Regions from separate parts of the Thermostilla marina genome, predicted to be linked through region 1. Evidence: riboswitches for the same ligand, from Rfam matches in the RefSeq annotation. Region 1 holds a riboswitch; the other holds the start of a gene.
What was found. A riboswitch is a leader RNA that binds a small molecule or an ion and turns the genes downstream of it on or off. The one in region 1 is predicted to bind cobalamin.

Region 1 (7,668 bases):
CCGACGATCTGGTGTTGCTCGAAGAACCGCAAGCGGCCGTTTACGCGTGGCTGGCCGAGACCGGTGATCGCTGGCGAAAGCATTTGAAGGTCGGCGAGAAGGTGTTGGTCTGCGACGTGGGAGGAGGCACCACCGACCTGACGTTGGTCGGTGTCTCGGAGGAAGATGGTGAACTCGTGTTGCGCCGGATCGCGGTCGGCAATCATTTGCTCGTAGGCGGCGACAACATGGACCTGACGTTGGCCCATTTCGTGGCCGGCAAGCTCGCCGAACAGGGAACGAAGCTCGATCCCTGGCAGTCGGTCGCGTTGTGGCATGCCTGCCGGGCGGCCAAGGAAGCCTTGTTGGCCCCCGACGGTCCCGAAAAACACAAGATTTCGGTCTTGGGACGCGGCAGTCGGCTGATTGGGGGGACCGTCTCGCTGGAAGTCGATCGCGAGTCGGTGGCGCAGCTGTTGGTCGACGGTTTCTTCCCGGTTTGCGATGTCGAGGATCGACCGGCAAAACGCCGGGCGTCGGGCTTCCGCGAAATCGGGTTGCCGTTCGAGACGGATACCGGGGTCACGCGACACCTGGCGGCATTCTTGAGTGCCCACGGAGGCGACGGCGGCGAGCCGGCCGTGCCCAATTTCGTGTTGCTCAACGGCGGTGTATTCAAGGCCCAACGGCTGCAAGACCGCTTGATCGACGTGTTGGGCCGCTGGTTTTCCGAGCAATCGCCGCAACTGTTGCCGGGACAACGCGATCTGGATCGGGCGGTCGCCAAAGGAGCCGCCTACTACGGATGGGCCAAGGAGCACGGCGGCGTGCGGATTCGCGGCGGCACGGCCCGGGCGTACTACGTCGGGATCGAGACGGCCGGACTGGCCGTGCCCGGGGCCCCGCGCCCGCTCAATGCCTTGTGTGTGGCTCCCTTCGGTATGGAAGAAGGGACCGAATGCGACGTGCCTGGCGGTCCGGTCGGACTGGTTGTCGGCGAAACCGTTCAGTTTCGTTTCTTCAGCTCTTCCGTGCGCAAACAGGATCGGCCCGGCACGCTGTTGACCCAGTGGGATGAGGATGAGCTCGTCGAGACCGACTCGATGGAAGCGTGTCTGCCCGCCGAGGACAACGAGGGTGAGTATGTGCCCGTCCGGTTCCATGCCAAAGTCACCGAGCTGGGAATGCTCGAGCTTTGGTGTTTGAGCACGCAGGACGATCGACGCTGGAAGCTCGAGTTCAGCGTGCGGGAAGAAGACACGGATGAGGCCTGAACCGGGAAGATCGTTTTTCGAACGGCCTCGCCTCGCCGGCCGATGGGGCCGAAGGCTTTTGACGTTTGACGATAGAACCAGGACGAAACGAACGCGATGACCACCGAGGTTACGGGAAATGAACGGCGTTACGTCGTCGGCATGGACCTGGGGACGACGAACTCGGCGGTGTGCTACATCGACACGCACCGCGTGCCGTGGCAGGTCGAGGTCTTGCGAATTCCCCAGTTGACGGCGCCGGGGCAAGTCGAATCCTTGGAGGTCCTGCCCTCGTTCCACTACGAACCGGCCGAAGGCGAGTTTCCCAGCCACGCATTGTGTTTGCCGTTCGACGACGAACCGCTCGGGTACGTGGTGGGCGCGTTCGCCAGAGATCAAGGGACGCTCGTGCCCGGTCGCGTGATCGCCTCGGCGAAATCGTGGTTGTGTCACGCGGGCGTGGATAGGACGGCGCCGCTGTTGCCGTGGCAGGGAGCGGTCGATGTTCAGCGGTTGTCGCCGGTGGATGTTTCGTCCCGCTACCTGGAGCACGTTCGCCGCGCGTGGGACGTCCGTTTCCCCGGCCATCCCTTGGCCTCGCAAGATTTCGTACTCACGATTCCCGCGTCGTTCGACGAGGTGGCGCGACGGTTGACGATCAAGGCGGCCGCCCGCGCCGGATTGAATCGGCTGGTCCTCATCGAGGAACCCCAAGCAGCGTTTTACGCCTGGATCGATCGGCATCGCGACGATTGGGAGTCGTTCGTCCAACCGGGGCACAAGATCTTGGTGTGCGACATCGGCGGCGGAACGTCGGACTTCACCCTGATTCGCGTGCGGGGCGACGAATCGGGCCGAGTCAAGTTCCACCGAGTGGCCGTCGGCGAGCATTTGATCCTCGGGGGCGATAATCTCGACCTGGCCCTGGCGAAACACCTTGAAGAACGGATTCAACAAACTCTTTCGCCGCGGCAATGGTCGGCGCTCGTGCAGCGGTGTCGTACGGCGAAAGAGGTGCTGCTCGGAGACAACCCTCCCGAAACGTATTCGTTGACGATTCCCGGTGAAGGTTCGAAACTGATCGGCGGCGGGATTCGTGTCGAAGTCACACGCGACGAGGTCGAGTCGGTCTTGCTCGACGGCTTCTTTCCGGCGGTCGATTTGGAATCGCGCCCGCAAACACAACGGTCGGGGTTCCGGGAGTTCGGGCTTCCCTACGCCCCCGATCCGGCGGTGACACGCTATCTGGCGGCGTTCTTGACGGCGCATCGGCACGTAACCGTCGGAGACGAGCCGCTTCCCGACGATCACGACCCCGCACGTCCCGACATCGTCTTGTTCAACGGCGGCATGTTTGCCGCCGCAGCGGTGCGTGAAAGAGTCGTCTCTGTGCTGAAACGATGGTTCGGTTCCGGTGATTGGGAACCGCTGGTTCTTGAAAACGACCAGCTTCATCTGGCCGTCGCTCGTGGGGCTGCGTACTACGGGATGGTGCGCCGCGGCGAAGGTGTTCGCATTGCCGCGGGATTGGCGAGGACGTATTACCTGGGGGTTGCCGTAGAAAACGACGAGTGTCGGCAATCGGTCGTCACCGATGACGCCGCGGAAGATTCGCAGGCGGAGGAGGATGTCTCGGCCGATTCGTCGCCGGAGATGTCGGCGAAAACGGCACCGACGGCATTGTGCGTCGTTCCGGCAGGGATCGAGCCGGGTCAGGAAGTGCGTCTGTCCGACCGGACGTTCACTTTGCGGTTGGGCGAGCCGGTCGAGTTTCCGATTTTCTATTCGAGTACGCGGTTGACCGATCGTCCCGGAACCTTGGTGCAGTACCAAGAGGAACAATTGACGGCCTTGCCGCCGATCCGCACGGTCTTGCAAACCCGCAAGCGGAGCGAGGTCGGAGAGATTCCCGTTGAACTGCACGCGGCATTGACCGAGATCGGAACGCTCGAACTGTGGTGTGCCGAAGCCGAAGGCAAACGCTCGTGGCGATTGGAATTCGACGTGCGTTCGGCGACTCGAACGGAGATCGAGGCCCGCGGGACCGTCGGCGAAATGGCCGGCGTTCTCGATGAAGAAACGTGGAATACCGTCGAGTCGCTTATTACGGCAACTTTCGCTCCCAAGGGGAAGGATAAACCCGAAGGGCTGATGAAGCGGCTTTCGCGTGCGCTGGAAATGAATCGCAACATGTGGCCGCCCACCTTGTTGCGGCGTATTTGGGCGGTACTCATCGAGTGTGAGGCCGGGCGTCGCCGCAGCCCGGTCCACGAGGCGCGTTGGCTGAACTTATTGGGGTTTTCGCTTCGTCCGGGGTACGGACTTTCGGCCGACGATTGGCGTGTCGAGCAAACGTGGAAGCAATTGCAGGGACGGCTGATCCATGCCGGTCCGATGTGTCGGAGTGAATGGTGGATTTTGTGGCGGCGCGTTGCCGGGGGATTGACGCCCGGGCAGCAACAGTCGCTCGCCGGACCGTTGCTTTCGGCGTTGCGCAGCCTTCACAGGCAGGCCGTCGGCGGCAAGGGCGGCTCCGATTTCAATTTCGGGACGCACGAAACGGCGGAAATCCTCCGTTTGTTGGGGGCGCTCGAGCTGTTGCCGACCGCTTGGAAGATCGAGCTGGGCGACATGCTGTTGGACCTGATGCCGAAGCGGCGGATGGAACCGGTCCGGGATGCCGTCTGTTGGACGATGGGGCGACTCGGCGCCCGCGTGCCGATGTACGGGCCGCTCAATTGCGTCGTCCCGCCGGAAACGGCCGCGGCTTGGTTGTCGCGATTGATGGACTCGCCGTACACGGGGCCGCTGTTGTCGTTCGCCGTCATGCAACTTGCGCGGCGTTGCGACGATCGTTACCGCGACGTGCCGGAACGACTGCGGGAAAAGGTTGTGGTGTGGCTATCGCGCGAAGAAGCTCCGGAACACTTCGTCACCTTGGTTCGCGAAGGAGGCTCGCTCGAGGCGGATGAGGCCAAAATGGTCTTCGGCGAATCGCTTCCGTTGGGGCTTCGGCTTGCGTGAATCCCTCGTTCGGAGGTGGTGATAAACGACGATTCCAGTCGGCAAGAAAACTCCGCTTTGCTTGTTGACCCGTTTCCGGTCCCCTGATACAGTGAATTGCACAATTGGGCATTGGTGGTCGAGCCGATCGCTGATCGGTTCGACGAACAGGGAATCCGGTGAGAATCCGGAACGGTCCCCGCCGCTGTGACCGAGCGTGTCGACGGTTTTCCGTCGATAAGGTCTGCCCAGTCTCGACGGCCATTGTCGCAGCTCGACGTACAACCTTGGAACGCGACGAGAAGGCCGGGTCGGACCGATGCTCGGGAGTCAGAAGACCTACCAATGCAGGGCTGCCGGTCTCTGCGAGGGACGGAGACGGTCGAGCTGAGTCTGTCGGCTTAGGTGGTTTTCGTGGCGATTCGCGTTGTTTCTCGCTGTTGGTCTCGCGCAAGATCTGTGCGCCCCGCAAGTGCGCGCGGCTTCACGTTGGTCGAGTTGCTGGTGGTGATGGCCATCATCGGCATCTTGATCTCGCTGTTGTTGCCCGCCGTACAGATGGCGCGAGAAGCGGCGCGACGGGCGTCGTGCCTGAACAACTTGCGGCAAATGGGTGTGGGGCTTCACAACTATCACGACACGCTGGGTACGTTTCCGCCCGGCGGAATCGAGCCTCGCACGTTCATGCAGCCCGACGGCCGGCAGTTCGCCTGGTCGATGCTGCTGTTGCCGTTCATCGAACAGGAAAACCTGTACCGGAAGATCGACACCGGCAAACCGTTCGATGCGGACGAGAACGCCGAAGCGGCCGCCGTCGTGCTCGATGTCTACGTGTGCCCCAGCGCACCGAATGCGTACGATCTGCGTGAGGGACGCGGGCCTTGCTTGTACGGTGGGATCTATGGCGAACGAATCACCAGCCCGAACAATCCGCCGAAAGGAATGATGCTGTACGATCGGGCCTTGGCGATCACCGACGTTCTCGACGGAACGTCGAACACGTTGATCATCTCGGAAGACTCCGAATTCAAGGACGGTCAGTGGATCAACGGACGAAACGTGTTCGATCAGGCCTACGCCATCAATCAAGCACCCGCCTTCGAAAACGATATCCGCAGTGAACATCCCGGAGGAGCCAACGCTTTGCTGACCGACGGGTCGGCCCGGTTCCTGCGGGAAACGATGGATACGAAGATTCTCGCCGCATTGTGTACGCGTGCAGGCGGCGAAACCATCGGTGGCGGGTGGTGAAGCCGGGGCAGCCTCGATCATTCGATCGCGAGAAGTGCCTGTGTGTTGCGGTGTCGGGAGGACGCCGCGTGATGGAATCACGCCGGGGCAATGGATACCGTAGGTGTCGATCGGACGACCGATTGACGGGCAGCTATCGAATTTCGACAACATGAGGAGGTATCGTCAGATGCGCAGACTGGTGTTTTGGTGCACCCTCACGGCTCTCATTGCGACGAGCGCAACCGCCGTCGCCGGCGTGGTCGACTTTGAAGATGTCGGTGCCGGATTGGCCGCCGACAGCCACTGGAACGGGGCGCCGAACGACGGCGACAACACGTTCGTCTCGAACGGCTTCACCTTCCACAACAATTACAATGCCGCGTGGGGAAGCTGGTCGGGATTCAGTTATTCGAACGAGACCGACACGACCGACTACGGTGCCAACCAGTGGCAACACCAGTGGACCGCCGTTCCCGGCACGGGGGCCGGCGGATCCCAAACGTATGCCGTGGGCTTTTACTCGCTATTCGGCGGCAACAAGGCCGTGATCGACGTGCCGGCCGGTGTCGATCTGGTTTCCGCCGATTTCACGAACAACACCTACGCCTACTATTCCATGCTCCACGGCGACAGCTTCGCCAAGAAATTCGGCGGCTCGTCGGGGAGCGATCCCGATTGGTTCCTGTTGAGTATCATCGGCAAGACGACCGAAGGTACGATCCTCGACACCGTCGAGTTCTACTTGGCCGATTTTCGCTTTGACGACAACAGCCTCGACTATATCGTCGATACCTGGACGACGGTCGATCTGTCACCGATCGCGGCGGCGGAGCAGCTTGTTTTCGAGCTGAGTTCAAGTGACGTCGGTACATGGGGCATGAACACCCCGGCCTATTTTGCGATGGACAACCTCGTGTTCAGCTCGGCCGTGGCGCCCGTGCCGGAACCCGCAAGCGCGGTATTGCTTGCAACCGGCGCCGTCGGGCTCGGTTGGCTCGTGCGTCGTCGCCGTCGCAAAGCGAAGGTTTGAGTCGACGAAAGCAAGGTACGGTTGCGGAAGGCGACGTCGCCCCGTACCGCCTGTGAACGATGGACACAAGAATGCGTCTGTAACGCGCGGCACCCGAGTGTCGGCGCAGACGCCGACAAATCCCCTCCGAGGACGCCGAGACGTTATCGGCGTTCAAAGACCCCGGGTCCCCTCCCCGGGGTCTGTTGTTTTTGAGAGCGGCACGGTTTTCTTTCCGAGGTCGGGCGCTTCGGCAGCCGGGCCGGCTCACCGATCGAACAAGATCCGGCGTAACTGGAGGACGGCCTCTACCAGGTCGCCGACACCGTGGCGAAAGATGTCGCAGGCGGGCAAGGCCAGGCGTCGGCGGGCCTCGAGGCAGGTTCTTTCGGCTTCGCGGTCGTCCAATCGGCTAGTATTGATGGACACACCGACGGCGCGGCACGGATGCATCAAACTGGCCGCCAGCTCGTACACGCGGCGCAGTTCTTCGGGGCGCGGCAACGCTACTTGCGGCATCCCGCCGACGTGCGTTCGACCGGCTTCCCAGCACAAGATGAGGCCGTGCGGTCGGATGCCGTGCAACAGCCCGAGCGTAACGCACGAATACCGTGGATGAAACAGGCTTCCTTGGCCCTCGACGACGATGACCTCGTGATGTTGGTTCGCCCGTACGAGGTTTTCGGCCGCTCCCGGCACGAAATCGCTGATCACGCGATCGACGGGGCAGCCGTCGCCCTCTACCATGATGCCGGTTTGACCGGTAGCGACGAACTTGGCATCGACGCTGGCCCGCTTCAGGCCTTCGGTCAACTCGATCGCCGTGACCATCTTCCCGACACCGCAGTCGTTGCCGACCGTGTGGATTCGCAGACAGTCGTCCCGTATGCCCTCCCACGTGGCGACGTCACGTTCTCTGTTGTCGCGGACATCGATCAATTGCACGCCCGCCCGTTCGGCGGCGGCGGTGAATTCCGGATCGTCTCGGAGAAAATCATGCAACCCCGAGACCACGTTCCAGTCGCGGGCGATCGCCTCGAGCACGATCGGGCGCCATTGAGGCGGGATCTTTCCGCCCGGCGGCGCGATGCCGATGACCAACGCCCCGGCATCCGGTACGTCGGCGAGCCGTCCGACGATCGGCACGTTGCCGCCCACGCCGTAGGCTTCGCCGGCGGTTCTTCCGGTGCA
Region 2 (7,668 bases), 220 kb from region 1:
GCCTCCGCCGGAACGATCCCCAACCCGACTTCGTTCGTCACGAAGACGATCTGTGCCGTCGATTCGGCAGCCGCCTCACAAAGTTCGCGAGTAAGACGAACTATCTCGCCTTCGCCCGACGTCGTTCCTGCGCGTTGTGCTTCGTACATCAGGTTGTTGACCCAAAACGTCAAGCAATCGATCAGTACGACGTCACAGTCGGCGTTCGCTCGTACCGCGTCGGCCGGATCGAGAGGCGCTTCGATCGTCTTCCAGCCGCGACCGTCGCGCTCGGCTCGATGACGTACCACGCGTTTTGCCATCTCGTCGTCGGTCACGACACCGGTAGCGATGTAGATTCGTCGCTTGCCGATTGTTTCGGCCAGTTGCTGCGCGAACCGGGATTTCCCGCTCCGACAGCCGCCGGTCACCAAGTACGTGCGTGCCACCGACATCCCTCCCAAGCTCGGCTGCTAACGGTCGCCGCGATAGTTCAGTTCCATCAAGCAGGCACGACCGTTCTCGACGTGTACGGTCGTCAACGAAGGTGAATCGACACGAAAACACCAATGGCGGTCGGGGGCAATATCGAGAAGCCGACACAGCGCGACACGAATCACTCCGCCGTGCGTACAAATCAACGGTCTTGCGGCACGGCTTGCCAGAATCGCCTCGAGTGCGACTCCCACGCGATCGGCAAACGCCGAAGTCGATTCACCGTCGGGAAAGCAAAAGCCCGCTTCGCCGGAAAACCAGGCTTTTAACGTGCCTTTCGCCTCGCAATTCACGTCATCGAGCGTTTTGTTCTCCCACCGGCCGAAATCGATTTCGGCCAAGTCATCGACGACGGTTGTGGGTATTTCGACGCCGTCGAGAAGCACATCGCGGGTCATTCGCGCGCGCAATGCCGGACTGCAGAAAACGTGATCCGGCTTCGCTTTCCGCAGGCGCTCGGCAAGCGGAAGAAGCTCATTCGCGGCTGCTCGATCCAAAGGCGGATCCGAGCGTCCGATGAAACGGCCCCGAATGCCGGTCGCCCCGTGTCGCACGAACATGAGAGTCTTTGCCGCCACGATGCAATGTCCCGTGCATGCGCGAAAAAACGTCCCCGGACCTGTTGGAAACACAGCTCCGGGGACGTCTGGTTCGTCCGCGGCGGCAAGTGTGTCATCCCTCAGGTCCACGAAGGGATTCGATCACACGATGAGCACGAGCAGGTCTTCCGGCTTCCGGATCATCCTACCAGCCGCGCCTTCCCACCTGTTCGGCAGTGGCATGATGCGGCGTTCGTCCCCGGTTACGGCGGCGGGTCCGCGACGGATTTTCACCGTCTTCCCTGTTAGGGCCATTGCGGCCGCTCGCACTCGATAGGCGGCAATTTAGTTTTTCATGACACGATCGTCAAGTGGCTTCCTTCACAGCAAGAAACTGTATTCAGCGAATAACGCAGTCTCTATTGTCGATTTTCCTTTTTTGACCAAAGCGACACGAGGCGGATCGACAACATGCCATTTCGCTTTGCCGCAACTACGCGCGGGTCAATCGCTCCAAATATCGGCCGTGCGGGCCTTCACATCGGGAAACGGGGGTAATGGGGCACTCGGCGTCGGCTCGTACCAAAACGTGGCACACGACCAATCGTCCGACGTTTCCGTCAGCCCTTTTTCCCAGGCGATTTGTTGGATCGTGATGCGTGCCTCTTTCTGCCACGCGACAGGATCGGGCAAGTGCCACCGATACATCGACACGAATTCCTTCTGCGCCAACGAACAACCGTTGTACAAGAACGGCGTCTGTTGAATTCCCCACGAGAGGCCGACATAATCTTCACTTCCCGTCCCGCAGATGGTCGGAAATTCGGTGTCGCCGTCCATGTACACCTTGATTTCGCCTTCGCCCCACCATCGGTTCGGATGCAGATTGCGGATCCCGATGACGGCGCCGATATACCGCCCTTTGTTCTCGCGTTTGGGCAGCAATTCGAAGTCTTGCTTGATCGTCGTGGGGTTCTCGCGCCGGAAGAGCACGTGCAGCCGCCCGACGTCGTCGGGGTGCTTGTCGCCCAGTGTGTAGTCGATTTGATAGTAAATCGGCGGCGTATGATCGTCGTCGGTCTCGTTCGTCAGCACGATCTTGGCATGTTTGGTAAAGGGCATGGGCAGCCAGATATTCATTCCCGCCCGCTGGCCGACGGAATGGACCGCCGACTGATATGCCATGACTTTCCCATGTGCGAACCCGAAGAAATCACCGACGGGACATTCGATGCTGGGATGCTCCTGGCCTTCCCAGTACGCGCGAATCACCAGGCTACGGAGGTTTTTCGGCGATTGATCGGTCGTCAACCAGATGTGGCGGATCGTCCCCGGCCCGTCGATATCGCACAAAACATACGACTGCCCCGGTTTGATGGGCCGACTGGGTGAACCTTTTCGCCCGACACCCAGCCGACTGGCGGCTTTTCCACCTTCGCCGGGAGCACCGGTCGGGTTTTCGAACGAGATCGATCGGGAGACCAATCCGGTGTCCAGCAGGTACGGCTGGTGAACGACATCAGGCTGTTGGCCCACGACCACGACCGCAGCCAGACAAGCGCAACAACCGACAATCCATCCCGACAGGCTTCGCGCATTTCGGCGCATGGCAACACCTCGCTTCTTGAGTATCGACGGTCCGTCACTATGCGAACGGTATCGACGGACTGCCCGAGACCCGGTGCCCCGGGCGGCGAAGTCATTCTGCTTACCGCATCCGCAGGTTGCAAGAAAATCGCGCTACGATGCTCGATGCCGCCCTTTTCACGACAGAAACCGCAAGATACCCACCAACACGATGACGGCAATGATCGCAGCGGCGCCCGGCGCTTCACCCCACACGGCCAGTACCAAGGCCGCAAGTACAGCACAAGACACGACACCCCAAAAGACCTGTCGCCGAACGCGCATCGCACCGCGATCCGGTTCGGTTTTGATCAAACCGCGTTCGACGAGCAAGCGGCCGATTTGTTTTCTCTTCGCGCTTTTTCGGATTGCCTCGATGACCGGCTCGGCTTCTCGATGACCTTCGGCCAATTCGGTCAGTGCCAGCGCTTTGTCGATTTCGCCGCTGGATTCCAAAAGAGCCGCCATTTCCAATTGGGCCGGCACGAAATTCGGATCAAGTCGCAACGCCTCGGCATAAGCTTCTCGCGCGCCGTTACGATCGTGCATGCGGTGCCTGGCCTTGCCCATGACGACCCACGCCATGGGAGAATCGGGATTGAGCTTGACGGCCTTTTCGGCGGCAGCCAGGGCGAGCTTGGGACCTCGCTCGACGACCATGAAATGAGCGTACTCCAACCACAACCGCGGATCGTGCTGCGAAAGTTCGATCGCCTTTTCGAAGGCCTCTTGGGCCCACATCAAACGCCGATTCCGCCATGCCGCGACCGCGTACAACCACTGTGCCCCCAAGTCGTTCGGCGAATCATCGACCACGCGTTTGGCTTCGTCGAACGCCTCTTGCGGTTGATCCAGCGCCAGCAGGCATTCCGCACGCAGGGCGTGCAGTTCGGTCGTATCCCACCCGGCGGCAACCAACTGATCGGAAAGCGCCAACGCCCGCGCCGGCACCCCGTCGTTCCAGGCGCTGACGGCCTCGAGCCAGCACTTCATGTTGTCGTCGAACAACTCGCTCATCGGACCTCGACGGTGACGTCGCAAGGCCTTTCGGTCGATCACCGCAACACAGCCGTTGCTTGCGGAGAACCCGTCGCGTGTTCCTCGCTGCTCGATTGGGATGTCAACCACGGCTTCAAGTCGACGCGATGATACGGCAATTTCGTCGCCGGGGTCTTTCCCCAGGCCAGGTGGAGAACCAATGGCGTCGTCTCGAACACCATCGATTGCACGGTCAAGAACCGCAGGTTCACGCGGTCGAGATAGCCGATTACATCGTCGATCCCGAGCGGCTTTGCCTCGACGGCCTCGCGCAAAATCGCGTACCGCCACGGGAATACGATCCAGGCCAGCCGATCGGTACGAAAGTGGTTCGTGCAGACGCAGATGTCGTCTTCGGCCCTGCGGACGGCGACCGTCTTCGGCGTCATTTCGACGACGCAGGCCGTCTTCCGATCGGCCAGCGCGATATTCAAGGGCGTGGTGCGCGGCATTCGTTCGAGCATCTTCGCAGCCTCGTCGCAGGTCGAGCAGGTTTCCAGCACGCGCCGCATGGCCATCATGTACGGCACCCCGTCGGGGTTGAACTGGGGCGCGCGATCGGCCGACATTCGAACTTCGTGAACCGCCAATGCGAGGCCTTTCTCGTTCATCCCGCTGAGCACGCCGACGATCCCCGGAAATCCGACCGCGGCAAGCGCGAAGCAATCGTCATGGGACGCATATACTTTGACGATCGTATAGCGCGACATCTCTCGATGGGCGAAAAAATCGAGGTTTCGCCCGAACAGGAGGCCGCCGGTCTTCGAGGCGGGCGGTTCCACCATCAACGACGAGCACGCCATCATGCCCCGATAGCTGTCGGGAAACGTGTTCACGGCCACCAGCGCATCGAAGGGAATATCCGCCGTCTCGGCCAGAGCTTCGAGTTCTCGTCGATGATGCGCGGGAATCTGCGGCAACAGTCGGCGTCCCGCCTCGACAAAGGCGTTCCAGCCGCCGTCGATTTCGAGCAACTCCGCAAGCTGCTTGGGGTATTCGAGAAGAACGTCCTTTCCGGCGTTTTGACACAACGCGGCTTCTTGACGCCCGATTTGTTGCGGCGTGCCGCGAAGGATCAACAACGGCACGCGGTCGACGAACCGCAGCTCGCCGCGCCCGCTTGTTCCCTCACGATACGGCGACTCGATCGCGGTATCTTCACCGGCTGCGACGGGCGGGACCTGCCGACCGACCGTCACCGAAACCGCCGCCGCAATCAAGAGGATTACGCAACGCGCGTGTTGCCGCACATGCAACCGACCGCCGATGTGCCCCCGTGCCATACGAGAACCTCCTTCGAGATGAGCGTCGGCCGTCACCGATCGTGGTCGTTTTCATCGGCAATGCGTTCCGCGACCAAACGATCCGTCGGCCGTTCGGCATTCATGGTACCAGCGGCGCCGGAAAAATGCCAAGTTTCACGCATCCAAGTCGACGGCTATGCGCAAAACAACGGTCGCCGGAAAAAGGCGGCGACCAGGCAATATGAAACGCTCGATTACTGGGAATCAGCCGTCGGCCATTGAGCCGTCCACGGCGATCTTTTCGCACGTGCTGATATCGACGGCATACTTCCGAACGAGATTCAACAACGTCACGCGGTCGATAGGTTTCGTCGCGTATTCGTCGCATCCGGCGGCGATACACTTTTCACGCTCACCGGCCATCGCATGTGCGGTCAGTGCAATGATCGGCGACGTGTACCCGGCTTGCCGTAGCTGGCGAGTCGCCTCGTAGCCGTCCATCAAGGGCATTTGCATGTCCATCAAGATGACGTCGAAGGGATCCCCTTCGCGAGCGGCCCGGAGCGCCTGCTTGACGGCGTCGCGACCGTTGGCGACGGTTTCGACCTCGGCCCCCGCTTTCCGCAAGATGTGGGCGATCAGCCGTTGGTTGTCCAACGCGTCTTCGGCCAACAAGATGCGACCTTTGAGCGGGATGTTTCGCGACTCGGGCAGCTCGCCGCGGACATTCGCCAAGAGCGTATTCAACGTCGCGGCGGGATTTTCGATCCACTCGATCTCACCCGAAGCCACCCGGATCGGCAACGTCAATTGGAAGTTGCTGCCCAATCCTTCTTCGCTGACGACCGTGATACTTCCGCCCATTCGCGATGCCAGGCGTTGACTGATCGACAATCCCAGCCCGGTACCGCCGAAACGCCGCCGGGCCGAGGTATCGGCCTGGCAGAAGGGATCGAAGATCGTCTCCAGCTTGTCCGAGGGAATGCCGACGCCCGTGTCGATGATCTCGAACTTCAGCGTCGGCGGAATCGATCCCTCGTCACACGAGAGAACGATTCGTACCGATCCCGATTCGGTGAACTTGATGGCGTTTCCGACCAGGTTGATCAAGATCTGCCGTAATCGAATGGGATCGCTGTGAATCGCGCGCGGAATGTGCGTGCGGAATTCGGTCCGGAAGGTCAGTCCTTTGGCATCGGCTTTGCCTTGCATCAAGCGAACGACGTCGCTGACGACGCCCAACGGCGAACACTGCGTTTGTTCGACGTCCAACCGCCCCGCTTCCATCTTGGAAAGGTCCAGGATGTCGTTGACGATCCGCAGCAGGTAGCGGCCGTTGCGCATGATGACCTGAATCGCCTGCACGCGGCTGGGCGGTGCCTTGCTGATGTCGCCTTCGATCAGGAGCGTTTCGGCGTAGCCCAAGATCGCCGTCAACGGCGTGCGGATTTCGTGGCTGACGTTGGCGAGAAATTCGCCCTTGACGCGAGAAGCGGCCGCCGCCCGCTCGTGCAACTCTTTCAATTGCGAATTGGCCTCTTCGAGTGCCTTGGCGTGTTCGCGAAGCTCGCTTTCGACGCGCTTCTGTGCGCTGATGTCGGTCATCATCACGATCGCGCCGCGAAACTGTCCGCTGGACGAGAGCAACGGGCTGGCGGTGGTCAGAATCCACAAGTATGAACCGTCCTTGCGCCGGACGCGAAGTTCGCAGGTCCTCCCCTTACCCGACCGCCACTCGCAAAACCCTTGCTTGACCTTGTCACGATCTTCCGGCCAGACGATGTCGAAAATCGATCGGCCGACGAGTTCGTGCTCACCGTAGCCGATCATCTCCTCGCTCCAGCGGTTGATGAAGGTGATGCGCCCATTCGCGTCATACCCCATCATGCCGGTCTTGGCCGATTCGAGGAGCAGACGGTACGGGAGCCCGCACTCGGTTTGATGCACAGGACACGTCGCGAACATCCCATGCGACGAAAATCGGTAGCCGAAGAAGATGATGCCCGACATGCCCGCCAGCCACACGAGGGCGGCGGCAACCATCACGCCCGGTGAGCGGACCTGCGGGTCGGCCCAGTACGAACCGAGCATCAGCCCGATGTAGAGAACGCACCAAACCAGGGCGATCATCCACACCCAACGACGGTCGATGTGCAACCGAGATTGCGGCATCCATCCGATCGGCATGGCGGACTCGTGGTGACGCAACGCTCACCTCCGATGACTCGGGCGCAAGATGTGTCGAACTCGCTATGGGAACAACGGCCGTTGCAGCCGCATGTCGTCCGGCGGTAACCCCGCAAACCGACCTCCGTCGCCGTACAAAGGTCGAATCGGTCCTCGCAACCGTGCCTGGTGTGGGCGACCGGAAAAGCTTCCGTGTGAACGCGGTCATCGTAACGCTGCTTCCCTCGGTGCGCATCCCCACCACAGGGATACCCACAGCGCCCCGCTTCTTAAAAACCATAGGCCACGAAATCCACCGGAACCGCCCAGTTGCCCAACTTTTTCCTCCGCCACCTGCTTTTGTGTCCTCCCCATCTTTTGGGAACACCACTCGACAGATCACCACCCCTCGATTAAGGGAGACAGCGATTCCTGAATCGTCGTTACGACGCACTTACCAGTGGCGGATGCGTCCTAAATCCCGCGCCGTCAGCATGACCGGTGAAAGCGGCCTAATCCGCAGGTCGCAAAATCTTTCCCCGACAAGAAAGCTTGATGACGCCGAAGCAAGAACGTCGAAG

Region 2: another riboswitch for cobalamin. It lies ahead of ACYQ2I_RS15260 (histidine phosphatase family protein); the one in region 1 lies ahead of ACYQ2I_RS16035 (DUF1559 family PulG-like putative transporter).

The regions. Positions count from the first base shown of each region.
Region 1 covers NZ_BAAHYR010000001.1:4,432,862-4,440,529, reverse strand. Annotated here, with positions in the region: gene ACYQ2I_RS16045 (Hsp70 family protein) at 1-1,253, shown strand, start outside; gene ACYQ2I_RS16040 (hsp70 family protein) at 1,350-4,256, shown strand; cobalamin riboswitch at 4,352-4,596, shown strand; gene ACYQ2I_RS16035 (DUF1559 family PulG-like putative transporter) at 4,650-5,486, shown strand; gene ACYQ2I_RS16030 (DUF4465 domain-containing protein) at 5,656-6,498, shown strand; gene ACYQ2I_RS16025 (N-acetyltransferase DgcN family protein) at 6,745-7,668, opposite strand, start outside.
Region 2 covers NZ_BAAHYR010000001.1:4,210,479-4,218,146, forward strand. Annotated here, with positions in the region: gene cobU (bifunctional adenosylcobinamide kinase/adenosylcobinamide-phosphate guanylyltransferase) at 1-428, opposite strand, end outside; gene ACYQ2I_RS15260 (histidine phosphatase family protein) at 453-1,052, opposite strand; cobalamin riboswitch at 1,175-1,356, opposite strand; gene ACYQ2I_RS15265 (glycoside hydrolase family 172 protein) at 1,518-2,621, opposite strand; gene ACYQ2I_RS15270 (tetratricopeptide repeat protein) at 2,778-3,656, opposite strand; gene ACYQ2I_RS15275 (C45 family autoproteolytic acyltransferase/hydrolase) at 3,695-4,960, opposite strand; gene ACYQ2I_RS15280 (PAS domain-containing hybrid sensor histidine kinase/response regulator) at 5,186-7,108, opposite strand.